DNA from 3 places in the Cupriavidus sp. F041 genome. Region 2 is predicted to be linked to each of the others. Evidence: predicted binding sites of a transcription regulator. Region 2 holds the regulator's gene; each other region holds the start of a gene.
What was found. Region 2 encodes HrcA, which represses chaperone genes, less so after heat shock. Its sites were predicted from a motif close to TTAGCACTCNNNNNNNNNGAGTGCTAA; they were not measured.

Region 1 (10,471 bases), 400 kb from region 2:
CTGCGAGCCGGACATTCTTTCTCCAGTGCGATCGGCACGGTGGGACATGAGCTGAAAGAACCGATGGGGCCTGAATTCCGCACGACGTTCGACGAAATCAACTATGGCGTCGGCCTTGATGAAGCATTGACCAATCTGGCCATGCGCGTTCCCATCGGCGACCTTCGTTACTTCGTGATCGCGGTGCTGATCCAGCGAGAGAGCGGCGGCAACCTTGCGGAAATCCTCGACACCATCAGCTCACTGGTGCGCGAGCGTCTCAAGCTGTTCGACAAGATCCGCGTGTTGTCGGCTGAGGGCCGCCTTTCGGCATGGATCCTGGGACTGCTGCCCTTCGGCACCGCCGGCCTGATCCTTGTCGTGAATCCGGGCTTTATGGCGGTGCTTTGGACAGACCCTATCGGCCTGAAGATGATCGGTGTGGCGCTTACTTCGATGGTCCTCGGCGTGATCTGGATGCGCAAGATCATCCGGATCCGGGTCTGAGGGCGAACCGCGCATCACACAAGAGCGGCGATTCTTACTGGGGGAAATGATCATGCAAGGCATCAATCAAGCGGAGTTCCTGCTGCTGGCCCTTATCTTCGCGGCAGCATTTGGCGCAGCGCTGGGACTGCTGCTGCTGTTCTCGCCGAGCCGGGCGCAAGGCCGTGTCGGCCAGATTGCCGGCGCGCCAGGAACGGCGCCAGGTGCCGGGCAGCCCAATGCCTGGGTGGGAAAGCTGGAGCAATGGGCAAAGCCGGTCTCGCGCCTCTCTCTGCCGAAGGAAGGCTGGGAAAATTCGCAACTGCGCGTGCGCTTCATGAATGCGGGCTGGCGCGCTGCCTCCGCCGGCACGGTGTACTTCGCCGCCAAGACCGTGCTGGCGATCGTCCTGCCCCTGCTGGCGCTGAGCCTGCTTGGCAGCACCCAGTTGATCAAGGGCCAATATGAGATGGTGGCAACGCTGGCGGTTGTGTGCGCAATCGGCTATTACCTGCCCAACGCGTTCCTGGCGCGAAAGGCCGAAATTCGCAAGCGGACAGTATTCGAGGAGTTTCCCGACGCGATCGATCTGCTGACGGTCTGCGTCGAAGCCGGGCTCGGCCTCGATGCAGCGCTGATGCGCGTGGCTGACGAACTCCAGCTGCGCTGCCCGGTGATGGCAGACGAGCTCCAGCTCATGCTGCTCGAACTGCGGTCCGGCTTTGCCAAAGACAAGGCCCTGGCCAATCTCGCACTGCGGACCGGCGTCGAAGATGTCGACAAATTTGCGTCCATGTTGATCCAGGCGGACCGCTACGGCACCAGCCTCGGCGAATCGCTGCGCGTGCTGTCGGATACGTTGCGCACCAAGCGCCGCATGCGCGCAGAGGAACAGGCGGCGAAAATCGCGCTGAAGCTCCTGTTTCCGCTGATCTTCCTGATCTTCCCGACGCTGTTGCTGGTTCTGCTTGGACCAGCATTCATCCAGATCTACCGCGTGCTGCTGCCAACCATGGCGGGCCAGGGAGGCTGAGGTGCGCAGCGCGATGCCACCCGTGGGATAACCAGACCCCCGGGATGTCGCCCGGCTCCGGCCGGAGCACAGCCCGTTACCCGGCCGCGTCCCGGGTTTTTTTCGTGCATGCCAGGATCGCTGCGGAAGGAGGCGCGATGGTGTGAGGTTGCGGTCGAGGTCTCGATTGGTGGCACGGCTTCATGCGCGAGGCGGAAGGCAAGAAATAAAATCCCGCGCACTGCCAGGCAGCATGATCCGAAGCTGCGTCGCCGATGTTGCTACAGACAAATTGCATGGGGGAGTCAAGCAATGGGCACGAAAGCCACAAGTAGCAAAATAGAAGCTGCGATTACCCGTATCCTAGAGGGCAAGCCGGTGCGCATTCCGGCAGATCGGGAACTCAGCATTGCCGCGGTTGCGGAAGAAGCGGCACTATCCAATTCCACCATTCACAATCGTTACCCGGAACTTGCGGAGCGGATCCGCGCACTGGTCAAATGCGGTCTGGAAGCCCAGAGAAAGGAGCAAGAACAGCTTGCCTATCTACAACGGCGCCTGACACAGGCACTGCAGGTGTTAAGACGACGCGACGATGAGATCCGCCGCCTCAAGACCGTCAGGCTCGTCCTGGCCCGGGAACTCGATGCGTTGCGTGAAGAGCTGGCGCATGCGTCCCGCAAGGACAGCGATCCGGCACCGGGCGCGCAGGCTGGCGAGCACAGCGGCTGACGGCACTGGCAAAGCGCCACGGCTGCAAGCCTGGCATCCTGGCAAGGTGCCCCCGGCTCTGGCCTGCGGCATCAGCGGGCACGGCCAGTGCCTGCCTTGCCGCCCGGCCCTCCCGGTTACGACTGGGCAGCCGTGTTGCCTGAGTGCGCTCAGGCAGGGCCGCCTGGCGCCCTGGCTCTTGACCGGACGCTGGCTTTTCTGAAGAATCGCTAGGCATCTGCTCGCGGCAACCATGTCCGGCGGCCTGGAGTTCCCATGAGAATCCGCATCCTCAGCGATCTGCATCTCGAACATGACCTGCCCGACGTCATTCCGGCCTGCCCGGCCGATCTGGTGGTGCTGGCGGGCGACATCGCCAATGGCCGCGCCGGCATAGACTGGGCTGCGCGCACGTTCAGCGATCCGGTGGTTTATGTGCCCGGCAATCACGAATACTACGAAAGCGCCTTCGAGCAGGTCGATACGGAGATGGCCCAGGCCGCACGCGAAGCGCCGCATGTTCACTTGCTGAACGGCGCCACCGCAGATTTTGGCAGCCCCGGGGGCGAACGCGTACGCGTGATCGGCATCACTTGGTGGACTGATTACACGCTGTTTGGCATCGACCGACGCGACGATTCGATGCTTGCCTGCGCCGGCGCCATGCTGGATCATCGTCTGATCGAGATCACCGGTACTGACGGCCGGCGGCGCCACTTCACCCCGGCCGACGCCCTGGAGCGTCATCAGTCTGCCAGTGCCTGGCTGGGCGCGCAGCTGGCCGAGCCCTTTGCGGGAAAGACAGTGGTCGTCACCCACCACGCTCCCGATCTCGGCAGCCTGGACCCCCGCTTCTCACATGACCTGGTTTCAGGCGGATTCATTTCGCGACGCCCGGACCTGGTGGCGCAAGCCGATCTGTGGATCCACGGCCATACCCATACCGGCTTCGATTACTGCCTGGACAACGCGCGCGTGGTTTGTAACCCTCGCGGCTACGTGCGGCGCAAGACCTGCGCCCCCGAGAATCCTGCATTCGACTGGTGCTTCACCGTCGAAATCTGAGGTCCCCGACCTATCGCAATCTGACCAGCGTGCCGCAAGCAGTCCCCGAGCGAGGACGCCGTGCCGCCCATCAAAGCCCCCAGGGCAACGGGCTAGGCACCGCAAACGCTGCTGCTTCCCGCGTCCTGCCCCATGATTTCCCGCGGGAGATAGGTCGAGAAGCCAGGCACCGCCAGGCTTGAGAAGCCAATCCAGGCTACCGGAGATACCGGCGAAATCGTCAGGCCGGTAACGCTGACTGCCACACCGGTACAGTTGCTGCTGTCACAGGTTGTACTGACGGTCCCGCCAGGTCCGTACCAGTCCACCGACACGTTCGAGGCAGTAAGGCCCGGCATGATCGCCTGCATCTTGCTCAGCACCGACGACGAGCCAGCATTGCAGACCACTGCCTGCCTGGCGCCCCAGCGTGTTGCCTCGGCAACGGCGTTCCAGTTGTAGAGCACGCGTCCGAATTCCAGTATCCCCAACATCACGGTGAAGAAGAGTGCCGCGCAAATGGCGAATTCCACCGCTGTCGTGCCGCTTTGTCGCCTATTCATAGGACTGCCTCATAGTCACGGAGATGTTCCCGAAGGAGATCGAGGCAATGGATGAATTGCCACCGGTATAGAAGCGGGTAAAGCCCAGCAGATCCAGTATGGGCGAGAATGTATAGCCAGTGATCGCGACTGTCACCGTGTTGATCGCCGGATTGCTGCCCTGGAATTTATTGGAGGTACACGCCGACATGGAAGCGTCGCAGATGGAAACCATGCTGGGTGTCAGGCCAGACACCAGGGGCGTTGGCGATCCGCTGATCGTAGGCTTGCCGTATACGGCGAGGTTCGTCGCCGTGGTCCGTGCCGACGCGTTACCCGCGGCTTGCGTACTCAGGTAGCGCGCCGCATCGCGCGTGCTCTTGGCCAGGGTGTTGTAAGTGTAGATTGCGCGGCCGAACTCGGTGATCGCAAACGTGATCGCCAGCAGCAACGAGAGCGTGATGGCGAGTTCGACCAGCGCCACGCCTTTTTGTCGGGTCTTCATTATCCGCTCCTACTGGACAAGAACAGGAATCAAGGGTCCCGCGCTCCCCCCCGCCAGTCCATTGCTTGTGCAGGGACTGTTCAGGTTGCCCGCGTTACCCAGATATTCAAACTGGACCGAAGCGGTCGGCCCGCTGATTGGCTGCAGCATCAGCATGCAGGAAAAATCCTGGATTGTGGAAGCGGCGGAGATCACGGGCACCAATACGAGGCGGCGGCTCATCCCATACGTCTGGAGCTCACCGCCCGACCCATTCGTGGCCAGCGTCTTGTAGCCCCCTTTCATATTCAGTCCAGTGATATTGTCTCCCGCATTGACCTGGGTGCCATTATCCGCATAGTTGGCATATGCCAGCCGCTTCGCTTTGAAATTGGCGGCAGTGGGATCCGAGCCTGCCGCTTTCGTGCCACTGAATGCGTTCTGCGGAACGGCATTTGTCCAGTTTGCCGAGGTATAAGCGTAGCCGGTAAAGTCCGGGGGCATGGTGCTGATATCTCCATTGTTCTTGTAGATGCCAAAGCGCGCATTCCATTGATCGTCAACGGATACTTTTGCTCCTGGGGTGCCGACCTTATCGTTGAGACTGGAGCCGCAGTAACCCACACTCATCTCCGACTTGGTCTCGTTGGCGTTCGTCGAGCCGTCGAGGTTGTACCATCCCATCTCTCCCGGGCTTGCGGTCTTGGTGCCGTCGTACAGCACAGTCACCCATTCGCCAACCTGGAAGCCGTAATCCGGCGCTGTGCCTCCAGCCTTGGGCCGCAAACCAACGGGGATCGGGCACGAGCTTTGCGCATGGGAACGCGTCGCCACGGCCACTGCGGCTACCGCATTGCTGGAAGCGCCACCAATCAGTTGGATAAGATAGGCCACGATGCCGCTTGTCGTGTGGCTGCATTTGGCATAGCGGGCATTGGCTGCTGGCGAGAATCCGGCGCTGAAGGCGCCAGTCAGCGTGTCACTAAAGGCGATTTCCGACGAGGCGATGGATGCGGATGCTTTCTGGTATCTCACGCGGTTGGCGTTTCCCGCAGTGATCCCCGCACTGGCGGCTCGCGCCAGCGCATCGGACGCGCCGTCCAACTCCTCTGCCGCTGCGAGTGCACAACTGTCTAGAGCCGACTGCAACTCGGTTTTCGCCACGAACAGCCCGCCAAGGTCGATAACCAGTCCAGCCATGCCAAGCAGAACTGCAAGGGTCAGGCCGACCATGGGGAGAATGACGCCGCGTGCTTTCTGTGTTCTGGATTTGGACATAGGACATCGACCACTGGTTGAAATCACATGACAGTCGACTCTCACGCATCAGAGAATCAGGCGGAACGGCCACAATCCGGACCAGCTTCCCTGTGGACTACAATCGCCTGGCTTGCTACCCTTGCCGGCAAGGAGCCCCACGCGGGCACCACGCTCTCGCGCGCTGCCGGCTGGTTTCTTACTTGCATTTTTAGTCTTGCCGGCGCCAAACAGAAATCCCCCGGAGGGATGATTCGTCACTGAAACATCGAGGGATCGCAGCTGGCTACCGCGATGTGGAAATCAGTCCAGGGCATGCGCCAGGCATATCTGGATATTCGGGCACGAGGCGCCGCCACAAGCAAAAACCCCCGCCGGCTCGCGCCAGCGGGGGTTTTTGTTACTACGGGTAATGCGGGTAAAGCAGGCTGCCAGGTTGGCAGGCCGGCAGATTTACATCATGCCGTCCATGCCGCCCATGCCACCCATGCCGCCCGGCATTGCCGGAGCCGACTCGTCCTTCGGCAGTTCTGCCACGGCGCAATCCGTGGTCAGCATCAGCGAAGCAACCGAAGCAGCGTTCTGCAGCGCGGTGCGGGTCACCTTGGTCGGGTCCAGCACGCCCATTTCCACCAGGTCACCGTACTCGCCGGTGGCGGCGTTGTAGCCGTAGTTGCCCTTGCCGTCGATAACCTTGGCCACGACGACCGAAGCTTCTTCACCAGCGTTCAGCACGATCTGGCGCAGCGGCTCTTCCATGGCGCGCAGCACGATCTTGATGCCGGCGTTCTGGTCAGCGTTGTCGCCGGTCAGGTTGGCGATGGCAGCGCGAGCGCGCAGCAGGGCCACACCGCCGCCGGGGACAATGCCTTCTTCCACGGCTGCACGGGTTGCGTGCAGTGCATCTTCCACGCGCGCCTTCTTTTCCTTCATTTCGACTTCGGTGGCTGCGCCGACCTTGATCACTGCAACACCGCCGGCCAGCTTGGCCACGCGTTCTTGCAGCTTTTCACGGTCGTAGTCCGAGGTCGCTTCTTCGATCTGGGCACGGATTTGCTTCACGCGTGCTTCGATCGAGCCTGCGTCGCCGGCGCCGTCGATGATGATGGTGTTTTCCTTGCCGATTTCGATGCGCTTGGCTTGACCCAGTTCTTGCAGGGTTGCCTTTTCCAGCGTCAGGCCGATTTCCTCGGCGATCACTGCGCCGCCGGTCAGGATGGCGATGTCTTCCAGCATGGCCTTGCGGCGGTCGCCGAAGCCCGGAGCCTTGACAGCAGCGGTCTTCAGGATGCCACGGATGTTGTTCACCACCAGGGTCGCCAGGGCTTCGCCTTCGACGTCTTCAGCGATGATCAGCAGCGGGCGGCCCGACTTGGCCACTTGCTCCAGCACCGGCAGCAGGTCGCGGATGTTCGAGATCTTCTTGTCGAACAGCAGCACGAACGGGTTGTCCAGGGCGACAACTTGCTTTTCCGGGTTGTTGATGAAGTACGGCGACAGGTAGCCGCGGTCGAACTGCATGCCTTCCACGACTTCCAACTCGTCGGCCAGCGACTTGCCGTCTTCAACCGTGATTACGCCTTCCTTGCCGACCTTGTCCATCGCTTCAGCGATCAGCTTGCCGATCACTTCGTCGCTGTTGGCGGAGATCGAGCCAACCTGGGCGATTTCCTTGCTGGTGGTGGTGGTCTTGGTCAGCTTCTTCAGCTCTTCAACCGCGTTCACCACAGCCTTGTCGATGCCGCGCTTCAGGTCCATCGGGTTCATGCCGGCGGCAACGTACTTCATGCCTTCGCGCACGATCGACTGGGCCAGCACGGTTGCGGTAGTGGTACCGTCACCGGCGTTGTCGCTGGTCTTGGAAGCCACTTCCTTGACCATTTGCGCGCCCATGTTCTGCAGCTTGTCCTTCAGCTCGATTTCCTTGGCCACGGACACGCCGTCCTTGGTCACGGTCGGGCCGCCGAAGCTGCGCTCCAGCACAACGTTACGACCCTTCGGGCCCAGGGTAACCTTGACTGCGTTGGCGAGAATGTTCACGCCTTCGACCATCTTGGCACGGGCGGCGTCGCCGAATACTACGTCTTTAGCTGCCATGTTCTGAATCTCCTAAATCTGTACGAATGGGGCGCGTGGATTACTTGTTCACCACAGCCATGATGTCTTCTTCGCGCATGACCAGCAGTTCCTGGCCATCCACCTTCACGGCCTGGCCGGCATACTTGCCGAACAGCACGCGGTCACCCACCTTGACGTCGAGAGCGATCGAGGCGCCCTTGTCATCCTTCTTGCCGGGGCCCACGGCCAGCACTTCACCTTGATCAGGCTTTTCGGCAGCATTGTCGGGAATCACGATGCCGGAAGCGGTCTTGGTTTCATTGTCCAGACGCTTGACGATCACGCGGTCGTGCAAAGGACGCAGATTCATACGGACTCCTTGGTACAAAAAGTGATTTCAGGTTCACAAAATTGGCCGCCAGCACTAACGGCCAGCAGAATTGGTGCGCCGGACGAGGCCTGTTAGCACTCATGCCCGACGAGTGCTAATTATAGGGACGGGGGTTTACGTTTTCAAGTCAGCGACTTGATACGTGTTTACCCTTCCTCCGGCTATCGAGATTCACTCAACCTTGAACTTTGTCCGCTTGGCTTCGAACTCCCGCAAGCCACGGGCGCGGCCAAATTCTCAGGATTTCCTATGAAATACATGGACTTATACGAAAGGAAGCACGGTCCTGCCTGTTGATCTGCAACTGATGTTCGCCCACGTATAGAACTAGACCCCCACGCTAGAACGGGCGGAAGACAAGAGTGATTCAGGCTCCATAATGCAGGGCACTCGACGCCGGCATCCGGGCACTCGGATTTCACTGCGCGAGATCGCCAGACACCGCGATCGCAAGAAGATCTGGCAACACGGCTCGGCTGGTTGCTGAACGCAGCCCAGCTTTTTGTGGCGAAACCCAGTTCGCTCTACGAGTTGGCCCCCTCGGACAGCACAACCAGATCGACCGGCGCCACCACGCCGCCGATCGCGCGACCACACCGTACCGGTTTTTGCCCCTTGTAGCCCTGCTCCAGAGCCCGTTCGTACATGCTGCGCGTGGTCAATCCCCGCGTGCCCTCGGCTTTGTTTTGCTTCTCCAGCTTGGCGGCAAGATTCACCGCATCGCCAATCACCGTATATTCGAGCCGCGTGCCGTGGCCGATGATGCCAAACAGAACCTGGCCGCTGGCCGTACCTGCCCCGACATCCGGCGCGATCTGCCCCCGGGCTTGCCGGCGTGCGCGCCACTCGCCCACCGCCGCCATGATGGCGTCGATCGCGCGCAGCGCGTTGGCGGCGTAATGCTCGTCCTGGCTGACGGCGCCGAAGCTCGCCAGGATCCCGTCGCCCATGAATTTGTCTATGCTGCCGTGGTACGCCTTGACGATCGGCACCAGCAAGCCCTGGTACTCGCCGAGCAGCCTGATCAGCTCGGCCGGGGTCAGCATGGAAGATGCTCGGGTAAAGCCTCGCATATCCAGAAACAGGATGGCTGCCTCGCGCAGTTCGCCGTGACCGGCCATCACGGCCGACTCCGAATCCGTGATGCGATGCGCGACGGAGTCATCGAAGAACAGCGACAGGTCCGCAACGGCTTGCTGCCCTCTCAGCGATTTCACGACAAAGCTGCGGGCGCGTGCCAGCGCAAGGGCCAGTACCGCCGTGACCATCGTGATCGAGAGCAGCCTGTCAAACTCGCCGCCGTAGTGGATCTGGCTTGAACGCAGGGACGTCACATAGTCCCAGGTAACGGGGTTCCCGGTTGCATGCGCCAGCGCGTAGTGCAGCAGTACCAGCCAGCCCAGTGCCGCCGTCAACCCGGACAGCGCCACCCAGGCAGGTTCGAAACGCAAGGCACGCAGGGCAATCAGGATGAAGATGTACGCAAACTCCGTGCTCTTCAAAAAGATCTGGGGAGGCTGCTCATACTGGAGATGGTAGGCCCAGATGACGAAGATCAGCACCGCCATTTCCGCAACGACGGTAAGCCCCACCATCCAGCGGGCGAGTTGCCCCGTCACGGCAAGATAGAGTCGGACCAGCGCCAGCACCACGAACGACGTCAAGCCCAGGGGCACTGCCCGGATTGGCGCATCCGGCGAGAATCCCGCTGGCGTACCAACGTAAAGAAAGGCAAGCAGCGCCGCGATCAGGAGCTGAACGGATGTCACAAGCAGCTCGCTGTGACATTGCTCGCGCTCCAGTTCCAGCCGCACTCGCGGCGGAAACTGCATGCCTTTGCGGCCCGTACCAAGCCACGCCGCCATCCGTTGCCCATACGTAGCCATCGCGCTCCTCACGCGTGCTGCAAGTGGGCGCCGGGCCGCCACTGAGCGCTGCGCCTGGGCGCGCCTCACAATGCAACCGGCTTCAACTCGCCGCCGGAAATCTTCACGCACGTGCCAGCCGGCAACATGAGCCATTCGGCGCCCGCCGCATCCCGGCGCGCCTGGCCGGTGCAGGCATGCGTCGCGGTGCCGCAATCGTTCCTTCCCGCACGCACCACGCCAAAGCAGCGCTCCCTGTCGAGGGCAAAAGCCCCCCTCGACCCCGGCAGCAGGTGCGTGTTCTGCTGGATCGCAATCAGCACCGCACCGATCACGGTGCAGACGACCGTTGCGTTTCCCGCCTTGTGGCCCATACGGCCTCCCTTAGCTGTGTTGCACATACGGCTGCCGGCTGGATTGGCGTCACCCGCCATCGCCTCGGGTAGCCGGTTCGCCCAGCAGGCGCCGGATTAGCAGGCCGCCGCCGATGGCAAGGCACATTGCCGCGAACGCCAGCCACGCATAAGGCCAGAGCAGCGGCATCCCCACCAGCAGGAGACCGTCATTGCCGCCGGGAATCAGCAGGCTGCCCCACCCCATCATGGCACCGCCCAGGAAGCACCGGGCCATCTGCCCGAGCGA
Region 2 (10,471 bases):
GTCGGCGGCATCGCTGCCGGAGACGCTCAGCAATTGCAGGCTGCCGCCCATCTGGCGCTTGACCGCGAGCGCCACGCCAGTATTCTGGCGAACGCTCAGCATGCGGTCGGGCTGGCCGCTGGCGGCAGCGCTGCTGCTGCCGTCGCGCCAGCGTACGATGAAGTTGCCGCTGTAGCGCGGCGCCGGGCGTGCGGCGGGGTCGGGAGCCGCGCTGGCGGAGGCCGGTGCCCCCAGCCAGAGGGCGGCGCCCAGCGCCAGCAGCAGGGCGCCGTGGCGCGCTATGCGTCTTGTGCCGCATGACCGGTACTGAAGCGGTTGCTGCATGTCTGCCTTCTCCCGTTAAGCCCGCGTCGGACTGACCGCGGTGGGGCTTTCCCTGCGGAGCGCCCCGGAATCTGCAAGAGCGCGATCGCGCCGGGAACCACGGTTACAGCATTCAACCTTCAACGTTCAAGTCAGGGAAACCGGCTACAGAGCCTGCCCGCCCCGCCATGCCCGCAGTGCGGGCGCGCCGGCTTCAGCCCGGCGGCATGTCGCGTCCCATGGGCATGGTGCGATTCGGCTTGAGCACCCGGTCCGGTTCGGCCAGCTCGATGCGGGGAGCGGCTCGCAGCGTGGCCACGGCCTGATCCATCGTAGCATCACCGGATTGCGAAATGGCAGTGACCAGCCAGACGCCGCCCGACATCGGCCGCTTGACGACGAAACGGATCGGCCCGGAAATCGACTCCAGCAGGCGGCCGGCCTCTTCGGAGCCGGTCACCGGCGGCGCGCTGAAGCGCACCATGATGTCGCCCACGGCACGGTCGGCGCTGATACTGCTGGCCGGCGCGTAGGGGCGCTGCTGCGCCTGGCAAGCGGTGAGTGCGAGCAGTGCCAGCAGGCCGCAGGCGGCGGTGATCCGCAGCGGGCGAGCCATTGAGCGGGAGTGCGGCAGTTTGCCGGTTGACATGGGATAACTCCTGGATGGTTACTGGGCCGGTGCGGGACGCGGGCGATCAGCTTGCGCTCCGGCGCGAACGGCGCACTTCCCGGGCCGTGCCGGTGGCGCCGCGCACGCCTTGCGCGAGCATTTCCTCGGCGTGCTGCACGGTGGTGGCGGTCACGGTGGTGCCGCCCAGCATGCGGGCGGTCTCGACCACGCGGCCGGCCGGGTCGAGTGCGCGGATGCGCGAGCGGGTGACCGAGCCCTTGCCTTCGGGCTGGCTGGTCTCCTTGCTGACCAGCAGGTGGGCGCCGGCCTGGGCGGCGACTTGCGGCAGGTGGGTCACGCACAGCACCTGGCGGGCTCGGCCAAGCTCCTGCAGCCGGCGGCCTACCACTTCGGCCACCGCACCGCCGATGCCTGTGTCGACCTCGTCGAAGATCAGGGTCGGGGTAGGCGCGGCCTCACTGGTGATGACGGAGATCGCCAGGCTGATACGGGCGAGTTCGCCGCCCGAGGCCACCTTGGCGAGGGGACGCGCGCTGACGCCGGCATGGCCGGCCACCAGGAACTCGACTTGTTCCAGGCCGTGGCTTTGCCCTTCGTCGAGCGGGTGCAGCGCCACCGCGAAGCTGCCGCCCGCCATGGACAGGCCTTGCATGGCGTCCGTGACGGCGGCCGACAGACTTTCGGCCGCCACCTTGCGGGCGGCGCCGAGGTGCTGGGCGATGGTCAGGTAAGCGGCTCGGGCCGCGGCCTCGCGCGCCATCGCCTTGTTCAGGTCCTGGGCGGACTGGAGGTCGTCGAGCTGCTGGCGGCGGGCCATCAGTTCGTCGGGCAGTTGCTCAGGCGGCAGCCGGTACTTGCGCGCGGTGGTGTGCAGAGCCTGCATGCGCGCTTCCACCAGTTGCAGGCGTTCGGGGTCGAGATCGAGCCGGTCGACATAGCGGTTGAGCGAGTGAGCGGCTTCCTCGACCTGCACCAGGGCCGGGTCCAGCGCCGCCAGCACGTCGCCCAGGCCGGGATCGACGCCCGCCAGCTGCCGCAGGCGCTGCACCACGCTGTTGAGTGCCGACAGTACCGAGCCATCGGCCTCGGACAGCGCTTCCAGCGCGGCGCGGCTGCCCTCGATCAGCCCCGCGGCGTGCGACAGCCGGTTGTATTCGGCCTGGATGTCTTCCCACTCGCCAGGTTGCGGCGCCAGCTTCTCGAGTTCGCCGACCTGCCATTCGAGCCGTTCGCGCTCAAGCTGCATCTCGCGCGAGCGGTGCTCGATGGTTTCGCGCTGGCGCACGCAGGCACGCCACGAGCGCCAGGCCTCGGCTACGGCGCCCGCCTGGGCGGTAAGGCCGGCATGGGCATCCAGCAGCAGGCGCTGGGCGTCCGGGCGCAGCAGCAACTGGTGGGCATGCTGGCCGTGGATGTCGACCAGGCGGTCGCCGATGTCGCGCAACTGGCCCAGCGTGGCGGCGGCGCCATTGATAAAGGCCTTGCTGCGCCCGCTGGCGTCGACGGTCCGGCGCAGCAGCACGGTGCCATCGTCGCCGGTGAGGTCGTGTTCGGCCAGCCATTCATCGAGCCCGGCGGGGGTGGCGAAGGTGGCGCTGATGCTGGTCCGGGCGGCGCCTTCGCGGACCACGCCGGCGTCGGCGCGCTCACCCAGCACCAGGGCCAGCGCATCGATCAGGATCGACTTGCCGGCGCCGGTCTCGCCGGTGAAGACGGTGAAGCCCGGGGAGAAGTCGAGGTCGAGCGTATCGACGATGACGAAATCGCGGATGGACAGGCTGCGCAGCATCGTGGGCGATGGGTCGGGGTCAGGGGCGGATTCGGTTTGGGGGCGGCGGATCTGGGCCGGATCGGTCAGGATCGGCGCGGCTCAGAGCCGGTTGTCTTCGCTCGGGTACTCGTGCCAGTGCAGCTTCTTGCGCAGCGTGGCGTAATAGTTGTAGCCGATCGGATGCAGCAGGTTGACGGTCTTGGCCGACCGGCGAACCACAATGCGGTCGCCCGGCAGCAACGAGGTCAGCGACTGCATGTCGAAGTTGACGCTCGCGTCGCGCGCCGTGGCCACCTCGATCGAGACTTCGGCGTCATGCGGCAGGACGATCGGGCGGTTGGACAATGCATGCGGGGCAATCGGCACCAGCACCAGCCCCGACAGGGTGGGGTGCAGGATCGGGCCGCCCGCCGACAGCGCATAGGCGGTCGAGCCGGTCGGCGTCGAGACGATCAGGCCGTCCGAGCGCTGGTTGTACATGAAGTGCCCGTCCACGGAGACCGCCAGTTCGACCATGCCGGAGATGCCGGAACGGTTGACCACGACGTCATTGAAGGCCAGCGCGGAAAAGATCACGCCGTCGTCGCGTACCACCTGCGACTCCAGCAGCATGCGGGTCTCCGACTCGTAGCGGCCTGCAAGCATGTCGGGCAGCACCGAATGCACGTCTTCCAACGGGATGTCGGTCATGAAGCCGAGGCGCCCGTGGTTCACGCCGATCAGCGGCACCGGGTAGCCGGCCAGCTGGCGCGCCAGGCCCAGCAAGGTACCGTCGCCGCCGAGCACAACCGCCACATCGGCATGCTTGCCGATCTCGTCCGGCGCCAGCGCCGGATAGTCGGTCAGCCCGGTAGCCATCGCGGTTTCGCGCTCGAACACGACATCCTGGCCGTTCCGGAGGATGCAGGCGGCCAGATCCTCCAGCGGGCCCTCGATGCCGGCAGTGGCGTACCTGCCGATCAGGGCGACGGTGCGAAAGGGCGCGCGCGCGGCGCCGGGCGTGGGGAGCGAAGACATGCCGGGATTAGACCATACCGCCGCGACCATTGTCAGCAGATGGGCACCTGCGGCCGGGCCGGAACACGGATGAGCCGCCCGAACGGGGTAAACTTGCGTAAAATCGGGAACATCATGGATGAACGTGCAAAAACGCTTCTCAAAACCCTGATCGAGCGCTATATCGCCGAGGGACAACCCGTGGGCTCACGGACCTTGTCGAAGTACTCCGGGCTCGATCTGTCCCCTGCCACCATCCGCAATGTGATGTCGGATCTGGAGGAGATGGGGTTTATTGCCAGCCCGCATACCTCGGCCGGGCGCATTCCGACGCCGCGGGGTTATCGCTTGTTCGTCGACACCATGCTGACCGCCCAGCCGCTGGATGGCGCGCTTAACCTGGCTGAACTGACCGGCAAGATCCAGGGCCAGTTGCGCGGCCAGCAGCTTGGGCCGCAGCGGATGATCACCTCGGCGGCTCATACCTTGTCCAACCTGTCTCAGTTCGCCGGCGTGGTGATGACCCCGCGCCGCGCCCAGGCGTTCCGCCAAGTGGAATTCATGCGGCTCTCGGACAAGCGCATCCTGCTGATCATCGTCACGCCGGAGGGCGATGTGCAGAACCGCATCATCCAGACCGAACTGCCATATACCCCGTCGCAACTGGTCGAGGCGGCCAATTTCATCAACTCGCACTTTGCCGGCATGAGCTTCGACAACGTGCGCGACCACCTGCGCGGCGAACTGCAGGCGCTGCGCATGGATATGTCGCAGCTGATGCAGGCCGCGGTGGAGGCGGGCAGCAACGCCATGGCCGAGGAAGAGGACGATCACGTCTTTATCTCGGGCGAGCGCAAGTTGCTCGAAGTGGAGGATCTTTCCTCCAGCATGGAAAAACTGCGCAAGCTGTTCGACGTGTTCGAGCACAAGACCGGCCTGCTCAAGCTGCTCGATGTCTCCAGCCACGCCCAGGGCGTGCAGATCTTCATCGGCGGCGAGAGCAAGCTGGTGCCGCTGGAAGACATGGCGGTCATTACCGCGCCCTACGAAGTCGACGGCCAGATCGTCGGCACGCTCGGGGTGATCGGGCCGACCCGCATGGCCTACGAGCGGGTGATCCCGATCGTCGACATCACTGCGCGCCTGTTGTCCAGCGCGCTCAGCCAGAACTAGTGTCGTCCTGGTCCGGTCTCACAGACTGCCTGTTCCGTTCATCCTGTAAGCTCGGCGAGACCTGGCGGCCGCGCGCCCTGTGCCCGCGCCGCTCCGCCACACCGGAAATTACATGACGTTTACTCCCGAGCCGGCCTATCAGCATGGCCAGGCGCCGCGCACGGCGATCCTGCTGATCAACCTCGGCACACCCGATGCGCCGACGCCTAAAGCGGTCGGCAGCTACCTCAAGCAGTTCCTGTCGGATCCGCGCGTCGTGGAGATTCCCCGCGCCGCGTGGCTGCCGATCCTGTACGGCCTCATCCTGCCGCTGCGCTCGCGCGCGTCGGCGATGAAGTACGAATCGATCTGGCTGCGCGAAGCTCATATGACGGGGTCGCCGCTGCTGGTGCACACCGAGCGCCAGGCCCATGCCTTGCAATTACTGCTCAACCAGCATGGCCACGAAGTTACCGTGGCGTGCGCCATGCGTTATGGCAACCCCTCGATCGGGTCGGTGCTGGAGGCGCTGCGGCGCCAGGGGACCGAGCGCATCCTGCTGCTGCCCCTGTACCCGCAATACTCAGGCACCACCACCGCGACCGCCTTCGACGAGGCGTTTCGTGTGCTCAAGGCGTGGCGAAACCAGCCGGAGTTGCGGCTGGTCAAGCATTTTCACGACCATCCGGCGTACATTGCGGCCTTGCACCAGCAGGTCGGGGCATACTGGGCGCAACACGGCACACCGGATTTCGCGCGTGGCGACAAGCTGATCCTGTCGTTTCACGGGGTGCCGCGCAGGACGCTGGAACTGGGCGATCCCTACCACTGCGAATGCCTGAAGACCGGGCGCCTGCTGGGCGAGGCGCTGGGTTTGCAGCCCGGGCAGTACCAGGTCACGTTCCAGTCGCGCTTCGGCAAGGCGGAGTGGCTGCAGCCCTATACCGCGCCTACCCTGCAAGAGCTAGGCAAGGTCGGTACCGGCCGGGTCGACGTGTTTTGTCCCGGCTTCCCGGCGGACTGCCTCGAAACGCTCGAAGAGATCGCCATGGAAGGGCGGTCCGCGTTCCAGGTGGCTGGCGGCAAGGTATTCCACTACATTCCTTGCCTCAATGATGCGGAAAGCTGGATCGCCGGGCTCGCGGAGATCGGATTGCAGCACCTGCAAGGCTGGCCGCTGCGGATGCCCCATCCGCATGAACTGGAAGCCCGGCGCACACAAGCCCAGACCCGCGGTGCGGCGGCATGAGCGGCGCGGGAGCAACGGCATGGAGGTGAATGCATGAACGTATCTTTTGAGGCCGATGCCCGCCTGCGCATCGATAAATGGCTGTGGTGCGCGCGATTCTTCAAGACGCGCTCGCTGGCGGCCGAGGCGGTGGAGCGAGGCAAGGTCCAGGTCAATGGTCAGGCCTGCAAGAATTCGCGCGAGGTCAAGCCGGGCGACACGGTCGTACTGGAGGCGCACCAGCAACGCTGGGAAGTGGTGGTAAAGGGCGTTGCGGGAGCCCGCGGTCCGGCAACCGTCGCCCAGACCCTCTATGCGGAAACCGAGGCCAGCGAGGCGCGCCGGCGCCAAGACGCGGAGAACAGGCGGCTCAACGATGAACCGGCGTCGCGCTTGCAGGGCCGACCGACCAAGCGCGACCGGCGACAGATCGATGGAGTCAGGGGGTGAGGAGGGCAGCCGCGCGGGCGGTCGCCCGGACTCACCTGGCTGGGTCAGCGAACGTAGGGGATGATGTAGTGCTTGAAAACCGCCTTGCCGCTGCCGTACTCGGTGTCTCGCGGCGTGAACGCGCCGGAAAGGCAGATAAAGGCTGTCATCACCGATAATGCGGCGAGTAGGAAGACCGTCAGAACAGGCAGCTTATGCATGGCTAACCTTTCGAGAGTGGCCCGACGTGTGATGCATCTTCGACCCCGTTATTTTTGTCATTTTTATACCTTTTCATCTTAGGGTGTGCGCTGCTGCAAAGCAATATGGCCCCTATTTTCACGCACCTCTCTTTGTAACCTTGTGTTTCACTGCACCATCCCGGTGCGCCCTTGAAAAACAGACGCTTGCCACCAACTGCAGGCTACATTTGCCGATTGACCACCCGGCGGCCTGCGACCAGGCAGGCCGCGTCCTTGTATTGATACGGATCGACATGGAAGAACAGAAGCAGACGCCACCCACCACGCCGCCGCTCACGCCCGCCAGCGAGGAGCTGAACACCGCCCCGGCCGGCCAGGCCGAGAACGCCGCTGGCGACGTGGCGGCCCAGCTGGCCGCGCTTGAAGCCAAGGCCAAGGAGCACTATGACATGTTCCTGCGGGCAACTGCCGAGGGCGAGAACATCCGCCGCCGCGCCCAGGATGATGTCACCAAGGCGCATAAATTCGCCATCGAAAGCTTCGCCGATTACCTGCTGCCCGTGATGGACAGCCTGCAGGCCGCGCTGGCCGATGGCTCAGGCGATATCGCCAAGCTGCGCGAAGGGGTCGAGCTGACAGCGCGCCAGCTCCTTAGCGCCTTCGAGAAGGGCAAGATCGTCGAACTGAATCCGGTCGGCGAGAAATTCGACCCGCACCGCCACCAGGCCATTTCCATGGTGCCCGCGCCGCAGGAACCCAATACCGTGGTCACGGTACTGCAGCGTGGCTACATGATCGCAGACCGCGTACTGCGTCCGGCACTGGTAACGGTGGCGGCGCCCAAGTAAGCGCAACGCCTCGGCTGTCCGCCCATTTGGCCGGCACAAGCAACGCCCGGTGCCGCTGGCCCGGGCGTTTTTCATTGCAGGAGAAGCCTATGTCCATCAAGCCAGACAATGCCGCCGCACTTGGCGCCGCTGCCGACGCGGCGGCGCACCTGGATCACCGCGCGTTCGATGCGTTTGGCATGCGCGAAGTAGCGAGTGACGACATTGATGCCGCCATTGCCGTTGCCGGCGACGCGCTCGTTTGTGTATTTTTCTGGGGCGTGGACTGTTTTAACTGCGAGATGGCGAAGAAAGCCATGCTGGCCAATCCCGAGCCGGTGCGTGCCCTCGAACTGCACTGGCTGCACGCCAACGTCTATGCGCATCCCGAGTTAGGCAAGCGCTTCGGCCTGCATGGCATTCCCGTGTTCATGTTCTTCCACAAAGGCAAGAAGCTGGGGCGGGCCACCGGCTGGCACGGGCAAGGCCAGTTTGCAGCGGCCGTAGCCAACGCCCGCCTGAAGGCCAGCGGCAAGCCGCTGGCGGGCTGAACGCGACCTGGGCCGTTGCGGACGGCGGCCAGCTCAGCGCGACAGTGCGTACCCTAGCCGGAATTGCCACGGCAGCTTGCGGTTGTAGTCCAGCAAGCTCTCACCATAGCCGACAAAGTAGCCGGCCATCAGATACCCCGCCGTGCCCGGGATCAGGCGTGCCAGCGGGTAAGTCACCGCCGCGTCGACGCTGCCGTAGTACTTCTGCGTGCCCTTGCGCAGGGTGGCGGCAAATTCCCATGAGTCGGGCTTGCCGTAGGCCAGCTTCAGATCCATGAAGCCACGGTAGCTGGCGATGTCCGGGTTGTCGTTCTTCTCGACGTAGTAATACAGCTTGGGCGAGATGCTCCAGTGCCAGTTGGTCAGGTCGCCCAGGTAGAAAGTGGGTTTTACGAACACGGTATTGATGCTGCGCGACTGGCCGCCATCACGGCCATTCGACTCGTGCTCCACGCCCGTTGCCAGCGAGAGCCGGCTGATGGCGCGGTTGTGCACGCCAGTGTCCGAGAGGTAATAGAACAGGCTTGGCCGATAGTTAGTGTCGCGGAAGGGGCGCGAATCGCCGGACAGATCCCACAGCGAAAACTGCGTGTAGCCGAAGTACAGGTTTTCAAGCAGGCCGCGCGAAGCCGGGTTCTCGCCCTGGTAGATGCGGAACTTGAAGCTGAACTGGAACTTCGCATTGGCGCCGTCGTGCGCACCCAGGATGAAATACATCGGGTCATTGAAGGTGAGCCGTCCCTGGTCGCGGAGGTCCGGCTGGACCGGCGCTGCCTGGCTGGCAGAAGCCACCGGAACTACCGGGACCACGGGGCTAGCGCCACCGGCGCTTGGCTCCGGTGCGGTTCCCGCTGGCGGTGTACTCGCGACCTGGGCCGCAGGCGGATCATCCGCGCGCGGCGCGCGATTGAGCGTGACGAGAACCGGGGCGGCATCGATGTCAACCGGATCCAGCCGCACCAGGCCGCGCAAGTTGGGTGGCAGTTCCGCGCCATATTCGATGGTGCGGTACTCCCCCTTGCGCAGTTTGAGGGTCGACGGGCCTGCGGTGACGCGCCGCATGCCAAGCCGCACAGGCGCCTGCAGGTCGGCAGAAGCCATGACCTCAAGGGTTTCGGGCACGAGGAAACTGCGGTTGGCGCTATTGGCGCTCAGTAGCAAGGTCAGGGTCAGTGGCTTGGTGCCATCGACCACCTTTGGCGGTTGCAGCAAGGCGATGGCGGCGTGGCTGGACAAAGGCCAGCCGGCCGCGATGGCGATAGCCAGCAGGAGAGCGGGCCTCGCGCCGGGGAGGCGCCGGATGGGCGCGCCGGCACCCGCCTCCGGTTTGGAGGTACTAGGTGGCATTGAGATCTGGACGCCGCATTCACCGGGAAAAGTGATGCATGCGCTGCGTGATATTGCGACGCGGTAAAGCCTATCATGCTCCGCATCACAACTTTGTGATCATTTGTACGCAGCCCGGATGCGTGAGGTCGTGTGCCTCAGCGGCTGGCGCGGCGCTGGATCGATGCGATGTATTGCTCGCCGTCGGGCGGCATGCCGGTGCGTTGTGCCTGCCAGAGCATTTCGCCCAGGCACTCCATCACCTGGTGCTGCGCCTCGTGGGGCGAATCCAGGCGCTGGGCCAGGGACTCGTAGGCCCGGCGGATGCCAGGAGGCTGGTCGATGGAAACCTGCTCGGAGATGGACAGGTGCATGGCCAGGTGCAGGAAGGGATTCGTCTGGCCGCCTTCAGGCGTGTAATCCTGGGTCAGCGCGCCTTCCGTGTCGGTGAGCAGGCTGTGATACTCGGGGTGCTCGCCGATCCAGTCGACTGCAATGACTTCGAGTGGCGTCAGGACATTGCCTGCGCGCTGCTTTTGCCATGCTTCGCAGAAAAAACGGCGGACTTCTTCGCGGGAGGGATTGAACATGATGCCGGTATTGTAAACGAGCTCTCCCGCTGCTGCAGCGCAGTTCGCCCGCCAGAGCGCTGCCCGAATCGGACCGCCAGCTACTAGAATGCGGCGTTGCCCGGCGCCGCCGGGCTTGTCCTTGTCCGCGCACCGCCATGCCTGCTTCCCGATCTTCCGCCACCGCTGGCCACCAGCCCGTCCACAACGCCCGCGAGCAATTCGCCGGCGTATTGCTGATCGCCCTGTCGGCCAGCGCCTTTGGTGCCATGGCGATTTTCGCGCGCTTTGCCTACGAGGCCGGCACTGACGTCTACGGCTTGCTTGCGGTGCGCTTCGTGCTGGCAGCCGGCGCGCTGGCGATGGCGATGCGCCTGCGCGGGGTTGGCCTGCCGGGCTGGCGCAAGGTACTCGCGCTAGCCGCCATGGGCGGCATTGGCTATGTCGGGCAGTCGTTCTGCTTCTTTACCGCGCTCAACCATGCC
Region 3 (10,471 bases), 910 kb from region 2:
TCCGCCAATACGCCGCCCTTACCAAGCCCCGTGTGACGCAGCTTGCCGTCTTCTGCGCCATCATCGGCATGTTCCTGGCCACGCCGGGCATGGTGCCCTGGCCGGTGCTGATCGGGGGCGCCGCCGGTATCTGGCTGCTGGCGGGCGCCGCTTTCGCCATCAACTGCCTGGTGGAGCAAAAGGTCGACGCGCTGATGCGCCGCACCGCATGGCGCCCCTCCGCCACCGGCGAGATCACAACCATCCAGACCCTGGTGTTCTCGGCGGTGCTGGGCGGCGCGGGGATGTGGCTGCTGCACGTTTATACCAACGATCTGACCATGTGGCTGACGGTTGCCACCTTCGTTGGCTATGCCGTGGTGTACACGATCCTGCTCAAGCCGGCCACGCCGCAGAATATCGTGATCGGCGGCCTGTCCGGCGCCATGCCGCCGGCGCTTGGCTGGGCGGCTGTCGCTGGCGAACTGCCGGCCGAAGCCTGGTTCCTGGTGCTGATCATCTTCACGTGGACCCCGCCGCACTTCTGGGCCCTGGCCCTGTATCGCCGCGCCGACTACGCCAAGTCCGGCTTGCCGATGCTGCCGGTAACGCATGGCGAGCGCTTCACGCTGCTGCACATCCTGCTGTACACGCTGATCATGATCGCGGCCACGCTGCTGCCTTTCGTGTACGGGATGTGCGGTTACATTTACCTGGCGGCGGCGCTGATCCTGGGGGGCGGTTTCCTCGCGTACTCCTGGAAGATGTACCGCAACTATTCCGACGCACTGGCGCAGCGGACTTTCCGCTTCTCGATCCTTTACCTCTCGCTCCTGTTCGCCGCGCTGCTGGTCGATCACTACTTCAAGTTCCTGCCGCAAGGCTGAGCGGCCGGACGGCGGCTTGCGACATCTTGTCGCGGCCTGAGCGCGCGGCGGCCCCAATCGGCGATACTGCATCACATCTGTTAATGTGACCTTGCCGCGTCCGGCCGATTGCCGGACGGTCATGGCTCGCCAAACCACCCGAACCCGCATGCTGAACCGCTTCCCTCCTGGCTTCCTGCCCACCTTCGCCACCTTCCGCCGGTTGTGCCTGCTGGCGTTGTGCTCGCTGCTGCTTGCTGCATGCGGCCAGCAGCGCGCGTCTTTCAAGAACGTAGATATCACCGGCGGCAGTGAATTCGGCAAGGATTTCGTCCTCACCGATCACAACGGCAAGGTGCGCTCGATCGCGGACTTCAAGGGCAAGGCGGTGGTGATGTTCTTCGGCTATACGCATTGTCCCGATGTGTGCCCGACCACCATGGCTGAGTTGAAGGCGGTCATGGAGCAATTGGGGCCGGATGCCGACAAGGTGCAGGTGCTCTTTGTCACGGTCGACCCCGAACGCGATACGCAGGCGCTGCTGGCGCAATACGTGCCGGCCTTCGATCCGCGCTTCCTGGGCATGCGCCCGGCCAACGACGCCGCGCTGCAGAAGGTCGCCAAGGACTTCAAGGTGTTCTACGCCAAGGTGCCAGGTACATCGCCGTCCAACTACACCATGGACCACTCGGCGGGCAGCTATGTGTTCGACCCTAGCGGGAAGCTGCGGCTGTTCATTCGCCACGGCCAGGGACCGGAGCCAATTGCGCACGACATCAAGCAACTGCTTGCTTCCTGAGGGGCGCGGCCGGTGTAACCGGCAGACAAAATGAAACAGGGCCGGTCGCGAGACCGGCCCTGTTGCTTTCGGGAAAGAGCGGGGGTGAAATGCCCGCCGCCGCCCGGCGCGCCTCAGGCAAATGCCTGCAGCGCTCCCTTCATCTTCTTCATCGCCGCGGTTTCGATCTGGCGGATACGTTCAGCGGAGACGCCGAATTCGTCAGCCAGTTCGTGCAGCGTGGAGCCGCCGGACCCGTCGTCGTTGACCTGCAGCCAGCGCGCTTCGATGATGCGGCGGCTGCGTTCGTCGAGCTTGGACAGCGCTTCCTCCAGGCCTTGCACCTGCATGCGGTCGTGGCGCTGGGCCTCGATCACGCGGGTGGGTTCGTTGTGGTTGTCAGCCAGGTAGGCGATGGGAGCGAATTCCTCTTCGCCGTCGTCGATCTGGCCTTCGAGTGCCAGGTCGCCACCAGACAGGCGGGTTTCCATCTCCATCACTTCTTCCGGCTTGACGTTCAGCTCGCGCGCAACCGCGTCGATCTGTTCCGGGGTGAAGGTATGGGCACCCTGCTTGTGGCTGCGCAGGTTGAAGAACAGCTTGCGCTGGGCCTTGGTGGTAGCCACCTTGACCATGCGCCAGTTCTTCAGCACGTATTCGTGGATCTCGGCCTTGATCCAGTGCATCGCATACGACACCAGGCGCACGCCCTGGTCCGGGTCGAAGCGCTTCACGGCCTTCATCAGGCCGATATTGCCTTCCTGGATCAGGTCCGCATGGGGCAGGCCGTAGCCAAGGTACTGGCGGGCGATGGACACTACCAGGCGCAGGTGCGACAGCACCATGCGGCGCGCCGCATCAACGGAGTCATGCTCGCGCAGCTCGCGCGCGAGCCGCTGCTCTTCCTCGGGGGTGAGCAGGGGAATACGGTGGACAGCCTGGATATAGCTGTCCAGATTTCCCAGCGTTCCGGGAAGCGTCAGCGCAAACGTGCCGGTACCTTGGGGCACCGTGGGCAGACGGTTGGTCATTTGGGTTTGGTCAGCAGATAGGACCGCGTTCACTCTGATTGCTCCTTTTGCATCCGGCGGGTGGGTTGCCCGCGTACGCCAACCCATGGGGGGCTACGCACTGCATTGCAACACATATTAGCACTCAAGCCGGGGGACTGCTAAGTTGGAGTAGTTATAGGGTTGATAGTTCCTGGTAATCGAAATCTGTTTTTGCATAGCGTTTTCTGCGCGGGGCTTTGCGTGATGTGGCGCGGCCACTATCTCAGGCGAGCCCTCGAACGATCCGACATGGATTAGAGGGAACACGCGCCCTTCGGTTCTATCGCCAAATGAGATGCAGTGTTTCTACAGCGGCTACACTCTTTTCATTTGCGCTAACCGCCAGCATCGACCGAAACGGGGAGAATTCATGTCTGCTATCGAACACTTGCTCAAGCCACATACGCGTGACCTTGGCGACTTTGCCGTCAGCCGGCTGCTACCCGCGGCGGCAACGCAGACCGTCGGGCCGTTTATCTTCTTCGACCATATGGGACCAGTGGCGATGCCTCCGGGGGAAGGTGCCGACGTGCGTCCGCATCCACATATCGGGCTGGCGACCGTCACTTACCTGTTCGAAGGCGAGATCCTTCACCACGACAGCCTTGGCAGCAAGCAGGTGATCAGGCCGGGCGACGTGAACTGGATGACGGCGGGAAAGGGCATCGCGCACTCGGAACGCTCGCCGCAGGCCGCCCGCGATGCCGGGCCGCGCCTGCATGGCATACAGACCTGGGTGGCGTTGCCAAAGGAGTTCGAAAACGTCGAACCGTCCTTCCATCATCACCCCGCCGCAACGCTGCCCAAGCTGGAGCGCCCCGGGGTGCGGATGACGGTGATCGCCGGAGATGCCTTTGGCGCGGAGGCTCCCGTGAAGGTGTTCAGCCGCACGCTCTATGTGGCCATCGAGCTGGATGCGGGTGCCAGCCTGGAGATTCCGCCGGAGCATGCCGAACGTGGCATCTATCCGGTGGACGGCAGCGTTGCGCTGGATGGCGAAATACTGCCGGAACGCCATTTGGCGGTGTTGGTGCCGGGCGTGCCGGTGACGCTGACGGCGCAGGCCCCTTCGCGCGTGATGCTGCTGGGCGGCGATCCGACCGACGGGCACCGATTTATCTTCTGGAATTTCGTCGCCAGCAGCAAGGAAGCGATCGAGGCGGCCTCCCAGCGCTGGGAGGATGACCAGTTCCCGCGCGTGCCTGGCGAGGACGATCGCATCCCGTTGCCGCAGCGCAAGCGCTGAAAGCGCCAGGGCCTGCCTCAGACCGGGCTGGCCCAGGTCACGCGCGTTCCCTGTTGCAGGCAGTCGCGGATCGCCTCGATCTGCGTAGCGATTGGAGCCGGGACGGATGCCTTGCCGTCCAGCACGAGGCGGATCCAGGCCGCAGTCTGGCCCACGTCGCTACCAGGTGGCAATTCCGGCACTTCGGTGATGGAGCCCGCGGTGGGATCGACCAGTGTGCGCTGATGTCCGTCGTGCAGCCAGTCGATGCGGCTGCTGCGCCGCGCATCGGCCACCACCTCGCCTTCGGTGCCGCGCGCCAGCAGCACATTGGCGGGTTCGCGCGAGAAGTAGTCGGTCAGCGTTTCGCGGTACTCGGGATGGGTGTAGCTGTACAGGCGCAGCGCCTCCGCCGGGGAGTGGGTGCCCACCGGCTGGAGCATCTTGACCACCGTGTGCGCGGAGTTGCGCAAGCCGATCTGCATGCGCCTGTCGAGCATGGCGGCCAGCGCCGGCGACAGCACGTCGATCGGCAGCACCGCCAGCGGGCCCGGCTGGCTGTCCTTGCTGCGAAGCTGGGCTTCGGCCTGCGCCACGGAACTGCACGGCGCGATGCCCAGCGCCTCGAACAGCGATAGGCTGGTCACGCGCCCGTTGAACTGGCGGCTGCCGTGCACCAGCACGGGAATGCCTTCGCGCGCCAGCAGCAGGGCCAGCAGCGGTACCAGGTTGGGCTGCTTGCGCGCGCCGTTATAGCTTGGGATGGTCACAACGATGCGGTCCGGCGGCGCGGCAAGCGGCAGGCAGTGCGCGTGCGCGGCATCGAGCATGCCGGCCAGCTCGTGCGGGGCTTCGCCCTTGATGCGATAGGCCATCAGCACCGCGCCCAGTTCGATATCGGCCACGCGGCCGGCCAGCATGGCATCGAACAAGGCCTGCGCGTCCTCGCGCGGCAGCGCGCGGGCGCCGTTGACGCCCCGGCCGATTTCCTTGATGTACTTCGCGGCAGCGAAAGTCGGGGCGGCGGGCGTGGCAGGCGTGGTGGTCATGGCGGGCTGGGGCAGTGTGGTTTGAGGTTCATGATAGCGGAGCGGACGAGCCGTGCCCATCGCATTGGCCAATGCCGGCCTGCCATGCCGCCGCGCCCGCTTGCCGGCGTCTGCTCAGGCGGCTTCCTTCAGCGCCGGATTGCGCTGCTTGCGATACAGAAAGTCCAGCACCGCGGTCCGGCACGCGTGATAGTTCTTGTCGTCGGCCAGCGCCATGCGCTCGCGCGGCCGTGGCAGGTCCACCTTCAGCACTTCGCCAATCGTGGCAGCCGGGCCGTTGGTCATCATGACGATGCGGTCGGCCAGCAGCACAGCTTCGTCCACATCATGGGTCACCATCACCACCGTGCTGCGGGTCTTGGCTACGATCTTGATCAGTTCGTCCTGCAAGTGCGCGCGGGTGAGCGCATCCAGCGCGCCGAAGGGCTCGTCCATCAGCAGCACCTTGGGCTCCATCGCGAGCGCCCGCGCGATGCCCACGCGCTGCTTCATGCCGCCCGAGATTTCCTGCGGATACTTGGATTCGGCATGGGTGAGCCCGACCATGGCCAGCGTGTTGTGGGTGCGCGCCTTCAGTTGCGCCTTGCTTTCGCTGCCGCCGAACACGCGTTCCACGCCAAGGTAGACGTTTTCGAAGCAGGTCAGCCAGGGCAGCAGCGAGTGGTTCTGGAACACCACCGCCCGATCCGGGCCGGGCCCGGCGATCTCGCGCTCGGCGCAGATCAGCGCGCCGGCGCTGGGACGGTCCAGTCCGGCCAGCAGGTTGAGCAAGGTGGACTTGCCGCAGCCGGAGTGGCCGATCAGCGTGATGAACTCGCCGCTGGCGATGGTCAGGTTGACATCGCGCAGGGCGACGAACGGCCCCTTCTTGGTCTTGAAGATCTGCCCGACGTTTTCGATACGGACGAACTTTTCCATGAGGTTCTCCTTGGCGCTGCGCGCGGTAGCCGTCTTAGTTGCCATAGCTGAAACGCTTCGCCAGGCTCAGCAATGCGTATTCGAGCAGCAGCCCGACCACGCCGATGATGAAGATCGCGATGACGATGTGCTCCACCTTCAGGTTGTTCCACTCGTCCCACAGCCAGAAGCCGATGCCGGTGCCACCGGTCAGCATCTCCGCGGCCACGATCACCAGCCAGGCCGTGCCGATCGACAGCCGCACGCCGGTCAGCATGTAAGGCAGGACGGCCGGCAGCAGCACGCGCGTGAACACCTTCCATTCCGACAGGTCGAGCACGCGCGCGACATTCAGGTAATCCTGCGGCACGCGCGTCACGCCCACCGCGGTGTTGATCACCATTGGCCAGATCGAGCAGATGAAGATGGCCCAGATCGCCGCCGGGTTGGCAGACTTGAACAGCAGCAGCCCGATTGGCAGCCACGCCAGCGGCGAGACCGGGCGCAGCAGGCTGATGATGGGCGCCATCATGGCGTTGAGAAAGGCGAAGCGGCCCAGCGCGAAGCCGGCCGGGATGCCGATCAGCGCCGCCAGCCCGAAGCCTGCCGCGACCCGTGCCAGCGACGCCAGCACGTTCCAGCCGATGCCCTGGTCATTGGGGCTGTTGCGGTAGAAGGGGTCGGCGAACAAGGGCACGGCGGCATGCCAGGTAGCGGCCGGCGTGGGGATGGCTGGGATCATCGTGGCAATACCGTGCCAGACCAGCAGGAACAGCGCAAAGCCGGCAGCAGGCGGCATCAGCTTCAGCACGATGGCCGCGAAGGCATCGCGCCGCGCCGCGCTGCGCCGGGCGCGTTCATGGGCCTGCTGGTCGCCAGGCACGGCGAGACCGGCGTTGGTGCCGCTGTCGGCGGGCGCGGCTTGGGTGCCGGCATGGGTGGCCGGCTGGGCAAGTGCATTCACGTCAGGCTCCTTCAGGGGCCGGCGTGTCGCCACGCCGGCGTTCAAGCGGCAATCAAATTGGAATCACTCGGCAGTCGAACGGTGAGGCCGGCGCGATATCACGCGATATCGCCCGGCGCTCAGGCCTTGATCTTGAAGCCGTCGGCGTAGGCCTTCGGGTCCTTGCTGGCGTCCCACACCACGCCGTCCAGCAGCTTCGCGGTGCGGAAGTCGCTCTTGGGTACTGGCACCTGCGCGGCCGCGGCAGCTTGCTTGTAGACGTCGATGCGGTTGACCTTCTTCGCCACCGCCAGGTAGTCGGGGTGGTCCTTGAGCAAGCCCCAGCGCTTGTGCTGCGTGAGGAACCACATGCCGTCGGAGAGGAAGGGATAATTGGTGCTGCCGTCCTGGTAGAACTTCATCGAGTCCGGATCGTCCCACGTCTTGCCCAGGCCATTGCTGTAGCGGCCAAGCATGCGGTCCAGGATGATGTCCATATCCGTGTTGACATAGGACTTGGCGGCAATCGTTTCCGCGGTCTTGCGGCGGTTGGAGGCCGAGGCGTCGATGTACTTCGATGCCTCCAGCACGGCGGCAACCATGGCGCGGGCCGTATTGGGGTACTTCTGCACGAACTCGGCGGTGGTGCCCAGCGTCTTTTCGGGGTGATCCTTCCAGATCGCCTGCGTGGTCTCGGCGGTAAAGCCGATCTTGTCGGCGATTGCGCGCGCGCCCCAGGGCTCGCCCACGCAGAATCCGTCCATGTTGCCCACGCGCATATTGGCCACCATCTGCGGCGGCGGCACGGTGATGGCCTTGGCGTCCTGCATCGGGTTGATGCCGTTGGCGGCCAGCCAGTAGTACAGCCACATCGCGTGGGTGCCGGTCGGGAAGGTCTGGGCGAAGGTGTAATCGCGCTTTTCCCTGGCCATCAGCGCTTTCAGGCTGGCGCCGTCCTTGACGCCTTTTTCCGCCAGCTTGGACGAAAGCGTGATGGCCTGGCCATTGTGGTTCAGGTTCATCAGCACGGCCATGTCCTTCTTGGGCCCGCCGATGCCGAGCTGCACGCCGTAGATCAGGCCGTACAGCACGTGTGCCGCATCCAGTTCGCCATTGACCAGCTTGTCGCGCACGCCGGCCCAGGAGGCTTCCTTGGTGGGCGTGATCTTGATGCCGTATTTCTTGTCGAAGCCGAGCGTGCCGGCCATCACTACCGAAGCGCAGTCCGTCAGCGGGATAAAGCCGATCCGCACTTCCGGCTTTTCCGGCGCATCCGAGCCGGCTGCCCAGGCTCCGGCGCGCACGAGCGGGTCGACCAGCGTGATTACGCTGGCGCCGGCGATGGTGGCCAGGGCGCGGCGGCGGCCGCTGCTGGCGGGCACCGCATCGGCGCCGGCGGCGCTGGCATCGGTGGCAACCGCGGCGTGCAGCGGCTTGGCAATCTTCAGGCGAGAGGGCATTCCACGGCTCCAAATGAAAAGCGTCCTGAACCGCGCCGCTTTCGCCAGGAATGCGGGGCAGGTCAGGACGCCGTTGTCCCGTGATGCGGCACGGCCGTCGTTGGCGGCGCACATCGGTTTGTGATCGGCCGTCGTTGGCCGATGTCCGGATTACGCAAGCCGCGTGCCAAGCTTGTTATGTGGGGGGGCAGGCAAAATTCGCGCGAGCGCGGCGACGCCATCGGCCGAACGGGCAGGGCGGCGGGCGGTACCGGTGCGCGGGCGGCAAGGCGGCAGCGCCATCCTTGTGCATTGCACCAAGCGCGTGCGGGGCGCGCCCACTCCTTAACTCATTACATCGATGACGCGCCGTGCCGCTTCGACGAGCTTGATGCCACGCTCCATGGCCATGCTGCGCAGCCGCTTATAAGCCTCTTCCTCGCTCATGCCGCGCTCTTTCATCAGCAGGCCCTTGGCACGTTCGACCTCCTTGCGCTCGGCCAGCTGCAGGCGCGTGGCATCCAGCTCGGCGCGCAACTCCTGATCCAGTTCGAAGCGCGCATACGCCACGTCGAGCACGGTCTTCACGCGATCGGCGCGCAGCCCGTCGACGATGTAGGCGGTAATGCCTGCCGTCAGCGCGGCCTTGATGCGCTGGGCGTCGTCGTTGTCCGTAAAGAGCACGATGGGGCGCGGCGCGTGCTGGGTGGAGACGCATACGTGCTCGACCGTATCGCGCGCCGCCGATTCCGAGGCGATGATGATCAGGTCCGGCTGCCGCGCGGCGATCGCGTCGGGGAGCCGCAGGTCGGCGTCCACCGTCTCGATGTCGGTGAAGCCCGCCGACACCAGCCCGGCATGGATCGTCTCGACGTTGAGCGGGTCGGCGTCGTGGGGATCGCGCACCAGCAGGATGCGCAGCGTGCGCGAACCCGCGGCGGAGGCGGGCGCGGGACTCGTCGGACTGGGAGGGGCTGGAGGGCGTCGGTTCATGGCGTCACTTGGGATCTCTCGTGCCATGCAAGATTCGCGCCGAGATGCTTCTAATTGTATTGCGGGGTTTCCCGGATTCAATGGTTTGCCGGCATACGCGGCGGGAACCGCCGGTGTATGCTATTGCCCTGCTGCGCGGCGGGGCGTCTGCTGGCGACGCCGCATGCCGGTGCGTAGCCCAAAACACAGTGCACAAGTCTGGAGAGAAGGATGACCGAATTCGTATTTGCCCCGCCGGCGCCCAACGGCGTGCCCGTGCGCGGCAGCAGCGCTCAGTTCCCGGTGCGCCGGGTTTACTGCGTGGGCCGCAATTATGCCGCGCATGCGCGTGAAATGGGTTCGGATCCCGACCGCGAGCCGCCGTTCTTCTTCTGCAAGCCCGCCGACGCGGTGAGCTACGTGGCCGACGGCAGCGAAGGCACCTTCCCCTATCCGCAGGGCACGGGCAACTGCCACTATGAAGTGGAGCTGGTCGTCGCCATCGGCAAGGGCGGCAAGGACATCGCCGAGGCGGACGCCGCCAGCCACGTGTTCGGCTATGCCCTCGGCCTCGACATGACGCGCCGCGACCTGCAGAACGAATCCAAGAAAACCGGCCGCCCCTGGGAAACCGGCAAGGCCTTCGACAAGTCCGCCCCCATCGGCCCGATTGTGCCGGTGTCCGCCATCGGCCATCCGGAGAAGGGCGCGGTGACGCTATCCGTCAATGGCGTCGAGAAGCAGCGTGGCGATCTTTCCGACCTGATCTGGTCGGTGCCCGAGATGGTGTCTTATCTCTCCAGGCTGTTTGAACTGCAGCCCGGCGACCTGATCTATAGCGGCACGCCCGAAGGCGTGGGCCCGGTGGTGAAGGGCGACGTCATGCTGTGCAAGATCGAAGGCGTGGGCGAACTCACCGTCAAGGTGGTCTGAGCCTATGTTCAAGCTCTACAGCTACTTTCGCAGCTCGGCGTCGTACCGGGTGCGCATCGCGCTGCGGCTCAAGGGCCTGCCTTATGAGTATGTGCCGGTGCATCTGTTGCGCGACGGCGGCCAGCAACTGCTGCCGGCCTACCGCGCGCTCAATCCCGATGCGCTGGTGCCGACCCTGGTCGACGATGACCAGGTATTGATCCAGTCGGTGGCGATGGTCGAGTACCTCGACGAGACGCATCCCGAGCCGCCCTTGCTGCCGGGCACCGCGCTGGATCGTGCCTACATTCGCGCGGTAGCGCTTGAGGTCGCGTGCGAAATCCATCCGCTGAACAACC

Region 1: groES (co-chaperone GroES) is a predicted target of HrcA. The motif match lies at 8,036-8,062, and genes of this name have one in related genera.
Region 3: rpoH (RNA polymerase sigma factor RpoH) is a predicted target of HrcA. The motif match lies at 2,772-2,798, and genes of this name have one in related genera.

Annotation. Positions count from the first base shown of each region.
Region 1 covers NZ_JBVASY010000002.1:588,187-598,657, reverse strand. The annotation lists gene ACZY0R_RS19845 (type II secretion system F family protein) at 1-486, shown strand, start outside; gene ACZY0R_RS19840 (type II secretion system F family protein) at 539-1,498, shown strand; gene ACZY0R_RS19835 (hypothetical protein) at 1,790-2,209, shown strand; gene ACZY0R_RS19830 (metallophosphoesterase) at 2,465-3,253, shown strand; gene ACZY0R_RS19825 (TadE/TadG family type IV pilus assembly protein) at 3,346-3,795, opposite strand; gene ACZY0R_RS19820 (TadE/TadG family type IV pilus assembly protein) at 3,788-4,279, opposite strand; gene ACZY0R_RS19815 (pilus assembly protein TadG-related protein) at 4,289-5,536, opposite strand; gene groL (chaperonin GroEL) at 5,969-7,612, opposite strand; gene groES (co-chaperone GroES) at 7,653-7,943, opposite strand; gene ACZY0R_RS19800 (adenylate/guanylate cyclase domain-containing protein) at 8,489-9,616, opposite strand; gene ACZY0R_RS19795 (BufA1 family periplasmic bufferin-type metallophore) at 9,916-10,203, opposite strand; gene ACZY0R_RS19790 (YeeE/YedE thiosulfate transporter family protein) at 10,253-10,471, opposite strand, start outside.
Region 2 covers NZ_JBVASY010000002.1:989,057-999,527, forward strand. The annotation lists gene ACZY0R_RS21645 (S8 family peptidase) at 1-324, opposite strand, end outside; gene ACZY0R_RS21650 (hypothetical protein) at 518-952, opposite strand; gene recN (DNA repair protein RecN) at 999-2,723, opposite strand; gene ACZY0R_RS21660 (NAD kinase) at 2,805-3,722, opposite strand; gene hrcA (heat-inducible transcriptional repressor HrcA) at 3,837-4,874, shown strand; gene hemH (ferrochelatase) at 4,987-6,102, shown strand; gene ACZY0R_RS21675 (RNA-binding S4 domain-containing protein) at 6,136-6,531, shown strand; gene ACZY0R_RS21680 (hypothetical protein) at 6,576-6,731, opposite strand; gene grpE (nucleotide exchange factor GrpE) at 7,007-7,561, shown strand; gene ACZY0R_RS21690 (thioredoxin family protein) at 7,651-8,091, shown strand; gene ACZY0R_RS21695 (phospholipase A) at 8,125-9,438, opposite strand; gene ACZY0R_RS21700 (DUF1841 family protein) at 9,576-10,007, opposite strand; gene ACZY0R_RS21705 (DMT family transporter) at 10,145-10,471, shown strand, end outside.
Region 3 covers NZ_JBVASY010000002.1:75,250-85,720, forward strand. The annotation lists gene ACZY0R_RS17355 (heme o synthase) at 1-866, shown strand, start outside; gene ACZY0R_RS17360 (SCO family protein) at 1,015-1,644, shown strand; gene rpoH (RNA polymerase sigma factor RpoH) at 1,758-2,654, opposite strand; gene ACZY0R_RS17370 (pirin family protein) at 3,046-3,921, shown strand; gene ybiB (DNA-binding protein YbiB) at 3,939-4,949, opposite strand; gene ACZY0R_RS17380 (ABC transporter ATP-binding protein) at 5,064-5,867, opposite strand; gene ntrB (nitrate ABC transporter permease) at 5,902-6,729, opposite strand; gene ACZY0R_RS17390 (CmpA/NrtA family ABC transporter substrate-binding protein) at 6,930-8,249, opposite strand; gene ACZY0R_RS17395 (ANTAR domain-containing response regulator) at 8,574-9,221, opposite strand; gene ACZY0R_RS17400 (fumarylacetoacetate hydrolase family protein) at 9,432-10,133, shown strand; gene maiA (maleylacetoacetate isomerase) at 10,138-10,471, shown strand, end outside.